Regions from separate parts of the Pseudomonas leptonychotis genome, predicted to be linked through region 2. Evidence: predicted binding sites of a transcription regulator. Region 2 holds the regulator's gene; each other region holds the start of a gene.
What was found. Region 2 encodes sigma-54, which starts transcription at its own class of promoters, with help from an activator protein. Its sites were predicted from a motif close to ANTGGCATNNANNTTGCTNT; they were not measured.
Positions count from the first base shown of each region.

Region 1: the regulator sigma-54 is predicted to act here: its motif matches at 1,689-1,708, upstream of D8779_RS10965 (CmpA/NrtA family ABC transporter substrate-binding protein).
Region 3: the regulator sigma-54 is predicted to act here: its motif matches at 2,108-2,127, upstream of glnA (type I glutamate--ammonia ligase).

Region 1 is NZ_RFLV01000002.1:62,554-66,592, reverse strand. Features, by position in the region: gene alaC (alanine transaminase) at 1-423, shown strand, start outside; gene D8779_RS10975 (hypothetical protein) at 460-852, opposite strand; gene D8779_RS10970 (transcriptional regulator) at 1,060-1,377, shown strand; gene D8779_RS10965 (CmpA/NrtA family ABC transporter substrate-binding protein) at 1,854-3,242, shown strand; gene D8779_RS10960 (ABC transporter permease) at 3,301-4,039, shown strand, end outside.
Region 2 is NZ_RFLV01000003.1:290,920-294,958, reverse strand. Features, by position in the region: gene rapZ (RNase adapter RapZ) at 1-600, opposite strand, end outside; gene ptsN (PTS IIA-like nitrogen regulatory protein PtsN) at 603-1,076, opposite strand; gene hpf (ribosome hibernation-promoting factor, HPF/YfiA family) at 1,092-1,400, opposite strand; gene D8779_RS15680 (RNA polymerase factor sigma-54) at 1,594-3,108, opposite strand; gene lptB (LPS export ABC transporter ATP-binding protein) at 3,246-3,971, opposite strand; gene lptA (lipopolysaccharide transport periplasmic protein LptA) at 3,974-4,039, opposite strand, start outside.
Region 3 is NZ_RFLV01000001.1:2,058,016-2,062,054, forward strand. Features, by position in the region: gene D8779_RS09525 (DUF4124 domain-containing protein) at 1-417, opposite strand, end outside; gene glnA (type I glutamate--ammonia ligase) at 603-2,012, opposite strand; gene thiI (tRNA uracil 4-sulfurtransferase ThiI) at 2,342-3,796, shown strand; gene typA (translational GTPase TypA) at 3,952-4,039, shown strand, end outside.

The sequences.
Region 1 (4,039 bases), on a different contig from region 2:
AAGAGCTACCACGACTACGGCACCTTCACCCCGCTGCAGGTAGCCGCCATCGCGGCGCTGGAAGGCGACCAGCAATGCGTGCGCGACATTGCCGAGCAATACCGCCAACGCCGTAACTTGCTGGTCAAGGGCCTGCATGAGCTGGGCTGGATGGTGGAGAACCCGAAGGCCTCGATGTATGTCTGGGCCAAGATCCCTGCACAATACGCCCATCTTGGCTCGCTGGAATTTGCCAAAAAGCTGCTATTGGAGGCTAAGGTTTGCGTTTCCCCTGGCATCGGCTTCGGTGATTACGGCGATGACCACGTGCGCTTTGCCCTGATCGAAAATCAGGACCGAATCCGTCAGGCCATTCGTGGCATCAAGTCGATGTTCCGCGCCGATGGTCTGCATGCCAACAAGACCACGGTCGACAGCGAGTAATACGCTAGAGGGCACCTTAGGGTGCCCTCTAGCGTTTCAGCTCGAATAATCCAGTACCGTCCAGACCCTGCTGAGGCCATCGGTAATAACGCAACCGTTCTGCTCCAGCTGGTTGTTGCTGTGCAACAACATCAGGTTGGTCATGCCATCGGCAGCATCCGAGCGCTCGCTCAGCCACTGCACTCGGCCGCAGTTAGCCGTTTCAATTACATAACTCGCCGCCACTGCAGAGCCCTCGTTAGGCAGCCTGATGACATCCACCACCGTGCCGCGCTCCTCAATGCGCTTGCCGTCGAACACCAGCACAGCCCAAGCCTGGCTGTTCTCAATAACCAGATAAGTGCCATTAGCGCGGGGTTGATCACGCTGCGGTTGCGCACAACCGGTCAGCAATCCCAACAACACAATTGTCATCAGCATCTGTTGCATTGTCAGTGACTCCTCTGCAGTGCCTGTCGCCACTCGCTTTAAGGGCAGGTGACGGGAGTGATCGAGTGGGTGCCGGCTAGGGACTTGGACTTACTATTATCGAATACTGTTTATTTGTACAGTATTTTTCGATTACCCTTAACCACGCCACCCAACCAACCGTGCAGCCCCGCAAGCGGGACCATAGGCGTTAACAGGAGTATCCAGATGCTCGACGTACTGCAGCTGAAACACAGCGTAAACCGCATGCCCTTGGAAAAAGTCCGGGCCACCGTCAATGAATTACAGCTTGAAGGCATCGTCACTGAGGGCAAAACACCGTTTTCCCGGGTGCACTTCAACACCTGTTTTGCCGAAATCGAAGCCTTGCTACAGCGTGCGGGCTACCACCGCCAATTGGATGTAGTCGGCTACCAAGGGTTGGCCTATGCCATGTTCGATCCATCGCGCTGGGCGGCTGTGGAGGTGCTGCGCTGGCTCAGGGAGTTCACAGAAGAAGCCCAGCGTCGCCCCATTGCACATTGATGCGATAAGGCGACGCTAGGCTGACAGGCGTCTATTGATGCGGATGCAACGCCGATGGCGCAAACAGGCCTTGAGCGAACCAAAAGCGCTCAACCACACGGATAGTTGCACGGCTATGGCTCAGAACGGTGCCTGGAAGAACGTTGAGACAGGCACCGCTGACCTGTTAGTGCATGGCATCAGCAGCTCCAAACTCAGTTAGATCATCACTCTAGGTTCATGTATTCAAAGTATTTTTACTTACCACTTGAGGGTTGCAAGAACGCCCTCTGCTGCTCTTGCAGGCAAAAGCAGGTGCCGACATCAACAAAGCTGGCAAGGCCTTTGCAATAACCTCCTCAAGACCTACACCCGTCTTCAGATCGCCAACGGCGGTGATCGGGACGAATAGACAAAGACGTCAAAGGCAACCTGCCCTCGCTGGGCGGTGTTGATCGTTGACGTCTTTTTTCGTTTCTGAGACTTGAGGATTCACCATGCGTCATTTCAACACTCGCCGTTCGCTGCTGAAAAAAACCCTGACTGGCTTCGGCTGCGTCGCTGCCCTGTTGCTTAACCCGCTAAGCCTACAAATCAGCCTGGCTGCCGAGCTGGAAAAGGACGAACTCAAACTCGGCTTTATCAAGCTCACCGACATGGCCCCGCTGGCTATCGCTTACGAGAAAGGCTTCTTCGAAGACGAAGGGCTTTACGTCACCCTGGAAGCGCAAGCCAACTGGAAGGTGCTGCTGGACCGGGTCATCACTGGCGAGCTCGACGGCGCGCACATGCTCGCTGGCCAGCCCCTGGGCGCCACCATCGGCTTTGGCACCAAGGCCGATATCGTCACCGCATTTTCCATGGACCTCAACGGCAACGGCATCACCATGTCCAATGCCGTGTGGGAGGAAATGAAAAAGCACGTGCCGATGGAAAATGGCAAGCCGGTGCACCCAATCAAGGCTGATGCACTCAAGCCGGTCATTGAGCAATACAAAGCCAAGGGCAAGCCGTTCAACCTGGGCATGGTGTTCCCGGTCTCCACCCATAACTACGAACTGCGCTATTGGCTCGCCGCGGGTGGCATCAACCCGGGCTATTACGCCCCAGCCAAGGGTGACATCACCGGCACCTTGAACGCTGACGCCCTACTCTCGGTCACCCCGCCGCCGCAAATGCCCGCCACCCTGGAAGCCGGCACCATCAGCGGCTACAGCGTCGGTGAGCCGTGGAACCAGGCCGCCGTGTTCAAAGGCATTGGCGTACCGGTGATAACCGACTACGAAATCTGGAAGAACAACCCGGAGAAAGTTCTCGGCGTCTCCAAGGAATGGGCCGATGCCAACCCGGAAACCCACAAGCGCCTGGTCAAGGCACTGATCCGCGCTGGCATGTGGCTGGATGAAAACAACAACGCCAACCGCGCCGAAGCCGTGGAAATCCTGGCGCGCCCTGAATACGTGGGCGCCGATGCCAAGGTGATCGCCAACTCGATGACCGGCACCTTCGAGTACGAGAAAGGCGATAAACGCGCCGTACCCGACTTCAACGTGTTCTTCCGCTACAACGCCACCTACCCCTACTACTCCGACGCCATCTGGTACCTGACGCAAATGCGCCGCTGGGGCCAAGTCAGCGATGCCAAGCCCGATAGCTGGTACTTCGACATTGCCAAGCAGGTGTACCTGCCGGCGGTGTACCGCAGCGCTGCCGACGAGCTGATTGTCGAAGGCAAGGCCAAGGCTGAGGACTTTCCGCCGGCCAGCGAAGAAGGCTTCCGTGCGCCAACCAATGAGTTTATCGATGGCCTGAGCTACGACGGGCGCAAGCCCAACGCCTATATCGAACAATTCAAAATTGGTCTGAAAGCCGATTCCGCACTCTAAGCCATACGCCGCCCGGGGGCCGCTACAGCCGCCCCCATCGTTACCAGAGGATATGACGATGAGTAATCCAGCCGTCGCCCAGACTATTCAAGAAACCCTGAAAACCGCCCGCGCAGCTGCATTCAAGCGCTGGCTGCCGAACCTGTTGATGCCGACCATCGGCGCCCTGGCGTTTCTGCTGTTCTGGCAGTTAGTCGCCGGCACCATTGACACCAGCCTCGGCAAATTCCCAGCCCCAACCCAGGTGGCCACTCAGTTCGGCGCGCTGGTCAATGAACACCTGCGCGAACAGAAAAAGGCCGATGCCTTCTTCGAACGTCAAGAGGTGCGTAATGCCGAGAAGCTGGCCAAGAACCCCGACGCCAAGGTCAGCATTCGTCCGTACACCGGCAAACCGACCTTCTTCAAACAGATCCTCACCAGCCTGTACACGGTGATGACTGGCTTTCTGATCGCCTCGATCATTGCCATTCCGCTGGGCATCGTCTGCGGCCTGAGCAAACCCATCTACACCGCGATCAACCCGTTGATCCAGATTTTCAAACCGGTGTCGCCGCTGGCCTGGCTGCCCCTGGTAACCATGGTGGTCAGCGCCGTATACACCAGCAGTGACCCGCTGTTCGCCAAATCCTTCGTCACCTCCGCGATGACAGTGGCGCTGTGCTGCCTGTGGCCCACCGTGATCAACACCACTGTGGGCGTGGCCAACCTGGACAAGGACCTGCAAAACGTCAGCCGCGTGCTCAGCCTGTCGCCGCTCAGCCACGTGCGCCGAATCGTTCTGCCGGCCGCCATCC
Region 2 (4,039 bases):
TAAATCGGGTTTCCAGTAAGGGTTGGGCAGGCAGCGCACATCGAACACCAGGTCGGCATCCACTGGCATGCCACGCTTAAAACCAAAGGACTCGATTAGGAATGCGGTGCCCGGCTCAGGCTGATTGAGCAGGCGCAGCTTGAGGCTGTCACGCAGCTGGTACAGGTTGAGATGGGTGGTGTCGATCTTCAGGTCAGCCAGGTCGATGATTGGGCCGAGCAGCAGGCTTTCATCGGCAATGGCTTCGGCCAACGAACGACTCTCGTTGGTCAGCGGGTGACGCCGGCGGGTTTCTGAAAAACGTTTGAGTAAGGTTTCTTCGTCAGCATCCAGGTAGATCACATCGCACTTGATGTGCCGAGCGCGTACCTCTTCGAGTAACTCGGGAAAGCGCTTGAGGTGGCTCGGCAGGTTGCGCGCGTCGATGGAGACGGCGACCTGTGGATGCAGCAACTCGGTGTGCACAAGCGCCCGCTCGGCCAGCTCAGGCAGTAACCCGGCTGGCAGGTTGTCGATGCAGTAGAAGCCGTTATCCTCCAGTACATCAAGGGCGGTGCTTTTGCCTGAACCGGAGCGGCCGCTGACGATGATCAGGCGCATGCTTAAGCTCGATTGAGTTGGCTTTGTACGTCAACTACGACCTGGTACAGCGCTTCGCTGCTTTCAGCTTGACGCAAGCTGGCGCGCACATCGCTGCGGTCGAGCATGCTGGCGATCTGTCTCAGCAACTCCAGGTGAGCATCGGTGGCCGCTTCAGGCACCAGTAGGACAAATAGCAAATCCACTGGCGCACCGTCGATCGCGTCGAAGTCAACGGCGGCGTCGAGACGCAGCACTGCACTGATCGGCGCGCTACAGCCGGGCAGACGGCAGTGCGGAATGGCGATGCCATTACCGAAACCGGTTGAGCCGAGCTTTTCGCGGGCGATTAGGCTTTCGAAAATGTCTTGGCCATCCAGGTCAGGCAGCTCGCGCGCCACCAGGTTGGCAATCTGTTCGAGAACACGTTTTTTGCTGCCACCCGGCACGTTCACTAAAGAACGGCCGGGGGTCAGGATGGTTTCAAGTCGGATCATAGGAGATAGACGACGTCAGCGGGCCATAGCGCCCTGTTGACGATCGAGCTGTTTTTCCTTGTGTTTGATGAGTTGTCGGTCGAGTTTGTCAGTCAGTAAATCGATGGCGGCGTACATGTCTTCATGCTCGGCATTGGCGACGACTTCGCCGCCTGCAATGTGTAAGGTCGCTTCGATTTTCTGTTTGAGCTTTTCGACCTCCATGATGACCTGTACGTTGGTGATCTTGTCGAAGTGGCGCTCCAGTCGTCCAAGTTTCTCGACGATGTAGTCGCGCAGGGCGTCGGTCACATCCAGCTGATGTCCACTGATGTTGACTTGCATACCGCTTTCTCCTTGTTGCCGTGTGTAAGAGGCAGGCGAGAGGCCTGCCGCCGGAACACTGTGGCGTGGAAGACTCTGGCAGAACGAGCCTGGCACGGTCGCTAATCACTATTGGCAGTATGGCTGCTTTTGAGCAAAGGCGAGGCCTGGGCGTGTACTGTGCAGTGCTTTGATCTTCCTTCTGTGTGCCGCCTTAGATCAATCGTTTACGCTCACTGGAAGGCGCTATTCCGAGGGATTCACGGTACTTTGCGACCGTGCGGCGGGCTACTTGAATGCCTTGTGCTTCCAGTAAACCAGCGATCTTACTGTCACTCAACGGCTTTTTCGCATTTTCCGCGGCCACCAGTTTTTTGATGATGGCGCGGATCGCAGTCGACGAGCATTCGCCACCCTCGGAGGTGCTCACGTGGCTGGAGAAGAAGTATTTCAGCTCGTAAATGCCACGCGGCGTATGCATGAATTTCTGTGTGGTCACCCGTGAGATGGTTGACTCGTGCATGCCTACGGCTTCGGCAATATCGTGCAGAACCAAGGGCTTCATCGCTTCGTCGCCGTAATCGAGAAAGCCGCGCTGATGTTCGACGATCTGCGTGGCTACTTTCATCAGGGTTTCGTTGCGGCTTTGCAGGCTTTTGATAAACCAGCGCGCTTCTTGCAGCTGGTTGCGCATAAAGGTGTTGTCAGCGCTGGAGTCGGCGCGTTTCACAAAACCGGCGTATTGCGCGTTGACCCGCAGGCGTGGCATGGCCTCCTGGTTCAGCTCTACCAGCCAGCGTTCGTTGTGTTTGCGCACGATCACATCGGGCACTACATATTCGGGTTCGCTTGATTCGATTTGCGAGCCGGGGCGCGGGTTGAGGCTTTGAATCAGGTCGATCACCTGGCGCAGCTCGTCTTCCTTGAGTTTCAGGCGGCGCATTAGCTGGCTGTAGTCGCGGCTGCCAAGCAGGTCGAGGTAGTCACTGGCCAGACGCTGTGCTTCGCTCAGCCAGAGCGTTTTGGCGGGCAGCTGGCGCAGTTGCAGGAGCAGGCACTCGCCCAGGTTCCGCGCGGCGATCCCGGTGGGCTCGAATTGTTGAATGCGGTGCAGCACGGCTTCGACTTCGTCGAGCTCGATGTCCAGCTCCGGGTCGAACGCCTCGACCACTTCCTCGAGAGTTTCTTCGAGATAGCCCTGGCTGTTGATGCAGTCAATCAAGGTCACGCCAATCAGGCGATCCTTGTCCGACATTGGGGCTAGATTGAGTTGCCAGAGCAGGTGGCTTTGCAGGCTCTCACCGCTAGACGTGCGAGTGGTGAAGTCCCATTCGTCGTCATCATTGGTGCTGCTGGGCAAACTGCTGGCGCTGGTCTGGTAGATGTCTTCCCAGGCAGTGTCGACGGGTAGCTCGTTAGGAATGCGCTCGCCCCAGTCACCTTCTTCAAGGTTGTCCACGGTTTGCGTGGCTTCCTGGTAGTTGGTTTCTTGGTACGGCGTTTCAGGCTGTTCGCTGGGTGTGGCGCTTTCTGCGCCATCAGCCATGGGGTCCGAATTGTCGAAGTCATCGCCTTCTTCCTGGCGCTCGAGCATCGGGTTGGACTCCAAGGCCTCCTGGATCTCTTGTTGCAGATCCAAGGTGGACAGTTGGAGCAGGCGGATGGCCTGTTGCAGCTGCGGTGTCATCGTCAGCTGCTGGCCCATTCTCAGGACTAGCGATGGTTTCATTGCAGACCTTATTTACCGGCGTCTGTGCGCAGCCACTACAGGGCGCTTTTAAAAAGCGCCACTAGGAAGCAAATTATATGCCTGACTCTAAAGGTTTTGCCTAGCCTTGGCTGCAGTAGGCTTAAGAAAAGCCGTGGTTACAGCCTGAACTCATGCCCCAGATACACTTCTTTCACTGTCTGGTTGGCCAAGATGGTTTCGGCATCGCCTTCGGCGATGAGTTGACCATCACTGACGATATAGGCCGTTTCGCAAATATCCAGGGTCTCGCGCACGTTGTGGTCGGTGATCAACACACCGATGCCCTTGGCTTTGAGGTGGTGAATGATTTGCTTGATGTCGCCGACCGAGATCGGATCGACACCTGCGAAGGGCTCATCGAGCAGAATGAATTTGGGGTTGGTCGCCAGGGCGCGAGCAATTTCCACGCGACGGCGCTCACCACCAGACAAGCTCATGCCGAGGTTGTCGCGGATATGGCTGATGTGGAATTCCTGCAGCAAACCTTCAAGTTCCTTGCGGCGCGCGGCGCCATCGAGGTCTTTGCGGGTTTCCAGAATGGCCATGATGTTGTCGGCCACGCTGAGCTTGCGGAAAATCGAGGCTTCCTGCGGTAGGTAGCCAATACCCGCACGGGCACGGCCATGCATGGGTTGGTGGCTGACGTCGAGGTCATCGATCATCACGCGACCCTGATCGGCCTGAACCAGGCCTACGATCATGTAGAAGCAGGTGGTTTTGCCTGCCCCGTTGGGGCCGAGCAGGCCGACAATCTGCCCGCTGTCGATGCTCAAGCTGACGTCGCGCACGACCTGACGGCCTTTGTAGCTCTTGGCCAGGTGTTGGGCTTTCAATGTGGCCATTATTACTGCGCCTGCTGTTCGGCTGGTTTGTTCTTCGGCTGGATCACCATGTCGATGCGCGGACGTGG
Region 3 (4,039 bases), on a different contig from region 2:
GCGATCAGCATTGCTCACTTGCAGGCGCGGTACATTGCTCGGTGAGCCGTGGGGCTTACCATCTAGCAACAAGCGCAGGCGGTGGTTGTTAGCCAGGCGCGGCTGGATATCAACGCCGATGCTGAACGTGCCGTTGTTGGAGCGCATCGCTTCATCATCGGGAATGCCGGTTAGTTGCAAGGTGCTGTAGGGCGCTGCGTTGCCGGCTGGGTCGGAGGTCGATGCAGTCGGCGCGCTACTAGTAGGTACCGGCATCGACACGCTATTGGTTGCCGGTAGCTGGACATCCTGGGTTGCCTGGCCTTCCGGCGGCTGGTCGGTGAATACCGTGTTGCCATTGGCGTCGGTGTATTTGTAGATCTGTGCACTGGCTGGCAACGCCAGGCTCAGCAACAGGCAGATGAGTAAAGGGCGCATGCCTGACTCTCCCGATTAATGTGCGCTAAGCCTTGCACTGGTCGGGCGCTCTGGCAAGCGTGTTGATGAACGGGCGTGTGCCAGCGCAGAAAACATCGGGTTAAACGGTGCTGTTGGGTTCTCACGCAGCGGCCATTAAACGCAAAAAGGCCACCCGAAGGTGGCCTTTTGTACTGCTTGCTGGTTTAGACGCTGTAGTACAGGTCGTATTCCAGTGGGTGTACGAAGGTGCGAACCTTAACTTCTTCTTCCGATTTCAGCTCGGTGAAGGATTCCAAGAAGTCCTTGGTGAACACGTCGCCCTTGAGCAGGAAGTCGTGGTCGGCTTCCAGTGCTTCCAGCGCTTCTTTCAGGCTGCCGCACACTTGCGGGATCAGCTTGGACTCTTCTGGAGGCAGGTCGTAGAGGTTCTTATCGGCAGCATCGCCAGGGTGGATCTTGTTCTGGATGCCGTCGATGCCGGCCATCAGCAGTGCCGCGAAGCACAGGTACGGGTTGGCTGCTGGATCCGGGAAGCGTGCTTCGATACGACGGCCTCGTGGGCTGGCGACGTAAGGAATACGGATCGAGGCTGAGCGGTTGCGTGCCGAGTAAGCCAGCATGACCGGCGCTTCGAAGCCAGGCACCAGACGCTTGTAGGAGTTGGTGGCTGGGTTGGTCAGGGCGTTCAGCGCCTTACCGTGCTTGATGATGCCGCCAACGAAGTACAGGGCGGTATCGGACAAGCCGGCATAGCCTTCACCGGCGAAGGTGTTCTTACCGTCTTTGGCGATGGACATGTGTACGTGCATGCCCGAGCCGTTGTCGCCATACAGCGGCTTCGGCATAAAGGTAGCGGTGCGACCGTAGGCTTCGGCGACGTTGTGTACGCAGTACTTGAGGGTCTGCACTTCGTCGGCTTTGGCAACCAGGGTGTTGAACTTAACCCCGATTTCGTTCTGGCCAGCAGCTACTTCGTGGTGATGCACTTCAACGATCTGGCCCATTTCTTCCAGAGCGTTGCACATGGCGGTACGGATTTCGTGATCCGAGTCGGCTGGTGGAGTCGGCAGGTAGCCGCCTTTCACGCCGATGCGGTGGCCATTGTTGCCCTGGCGGCCTTCGGTGTCAGCGTCGCTGTTCCACGAGGCCTGTTCGGAGAAAATCTTGAACATCGAGCCAGACATGTCCGACTTGTACTTAACGGAGTCGAAGATGAAAAACTCTGGCTCTGGGCCAACAAATACGGTGTCACCGATGCCGGTGGTTTTCAGGAACTCTTCGGCGCGCTTGGCGATGGCGCGTGGGTCGCGCTCGTAGCCTTGCATGGTCGACGGCTCAATCACGTCGCAAACCAGGATCAGGGTTGGCTCTTCGGTGAACGGGTCCAGTACAGCGGAGCTGTCATCCGGCAGCAGGATCATGTCGGAGGCTTCGATGCCTTTCCAGCCTTCGATGGAGGAGCCGTCGAACATTTTGCCGACTTCGAAGAAGTCTTCGTCCAGCGCGTCGCGAGCGGGCATGCTGATGTGGTGCTGCTTGCCGCGAATGTCAGTGAAGCGCAGGTCTACCCACTTCACGTCGTGCTCTTTAATAAGTTGAATCGACTTCGACATGCTGTCCTCCAGGTGGCTAAGGCTCGGAATGGTGAGCCCTCAATAGTATGGTGCGGCCCGGCGGCATAGTCCTCCGGAGCGTCCTGCCTCACAAGGGAGCAAATTGCATGCCAGTGCACAGCAATGGGTGCAAGCCGTGAAACTCAGGGCTGGCGGGGGCTGCGCAGTGCTCTGTGATAAATATTTGCTTCATTATGGTGCGCGATATTTGCGATGGGCACTTAAATGGTGCGCGTTTTGGTGGTGTGAGGATTTTTGATCAAAGCGTGAGCAATTTCCGCTATAATCCGCGCCCCTGTTTTTTCGCGGCCTCGGCGCTTACTGTTTTCATGAAACTGATTGTTAAAGTCTTCCCCGAAATCACCATCAAGAGCCGGCCAGTGCGTAAGCACTTTATCCGGCAGCTAGCGAAGAACATTCGCTCGGTTTTGCGTGAGTTCGATCCACAGCTGCAAGTCAGCGGCGTGTGGGACAACTTGGAAGTCGAGACTCAGGTCAGTGAGGCGAAAACCCTGCAGGCGATGATCGAGCGTTTGAGCTGTACGCCGGGCATTGTCCATTTCCTGCAAGTCGATGAGTACCCCTTGGGTGATTTCGACGATGTGCTGGCCAAGTGCAAGCTGCATTTTGCCGATCAATTGCCGGGCAAGGTCTTCTCCGTGCGCTGCAAGCGCGCCGGCAAGCACGCGTTCAGCTCCATGGATGTTGAGCGCTATGTTGGCAGCCAGTTGCGCCAGCAGTGCGGTGCGGCCGGCATCTCACTGAAAGACCCAGAAGTGATTGTGCGGATGGAAATCCGCGACCAGCGCCTGTTTGTTATTCATCACCAGCACGAAGGCCTGGGCGGTTATCCGCTGGGCTCACTGGAACAGACCCTGGTATTGATGAGTGGTGGTTTCGACTCCACCGTCGCCGCCTACCAAATGATGCGTCGTGGCTTGGTCACCCATTTTTGCTTCTTCAACCTCGGCGGCCGCGCTCACGAGCTGGGCGTAATGGAAGTGGCGCACTACCTCTGGCAGAAATACGGCAGCTCGCAGCGCGTACTCTTTGTTAGCGTGCCGTTTGAAGAGGTGCTGGGCGAAATTCTCGGCAAGGTCGATAACAGCCACATGGGCGTTATCCTCAAGCGCATGATGCTGCGCGCCTCCACGCGCATGGCCGAGCGCTTACAGATTGATGCGCTGGTCACCGGTGAGGCGATTTCTCAGGTCTCCAGTCAAACGCTGCCGAACCTTGCGGTGATCGACTCGGCTACCGAGATGCTGGTGCTGCGTCCGCTCTTAGCCACCCACAAGCAAGACATCATCGACACTGCCACGCAGATCGGCACTGCCGAGTTCGCCAAGCACATGCCGGAGTACTGCGGGGTGATTTCAGTCAACCCGACCACCAAGGCGAAGAAGCTGCGCGTCGAGCATGAAGAGAGCCATTTCGATATGGCCGTGCTTGAGCGCGCCTTGGAGTGCGCGACCTTGTTGCCCATCGACAAAGTGATCGATGAGCTCGGCAAAGACGTTCAGGTCGAGGAAGTTAATGAAGCGTTGAGCGGTCATGTGGTGATCGACATCCGTCATCCGGATAATGCCGAAGAGCAGCCGCTCGAGTTGGCCGGTATTGAGGTGCAAACGCTGCCCTTCTATGCCCTCAACAGCCGTTTCAAAGAGCTGGATGACGCGCGCCAATACTTGCTGTATTGCGACAAAGGCGTCATGAGCCGTTTGCATGCCCACCACCTGCTTAGCGAGGGGCATGCCAATGTGCGCGTTTATCGTCCGACATAAAACGCCCGGGTTGAATGGCGGTAGCATCCGCCATCGCCCTCCCGACATACCGGCGGCGTGATTCACGTTTCACGCCGCCGAGCCGAAATCGCAGTTAGTTAATATTCGCCACCTACACTAGGCGGCACACCGAATCCTCTGATCGAGATACACACGTGATCGAAAATCTACGCAACATCGCCATCATTGCCCACGTTGACCATGGTAAGACCACCCTGGTAGACAAACTTCTGCGTCAGTCCG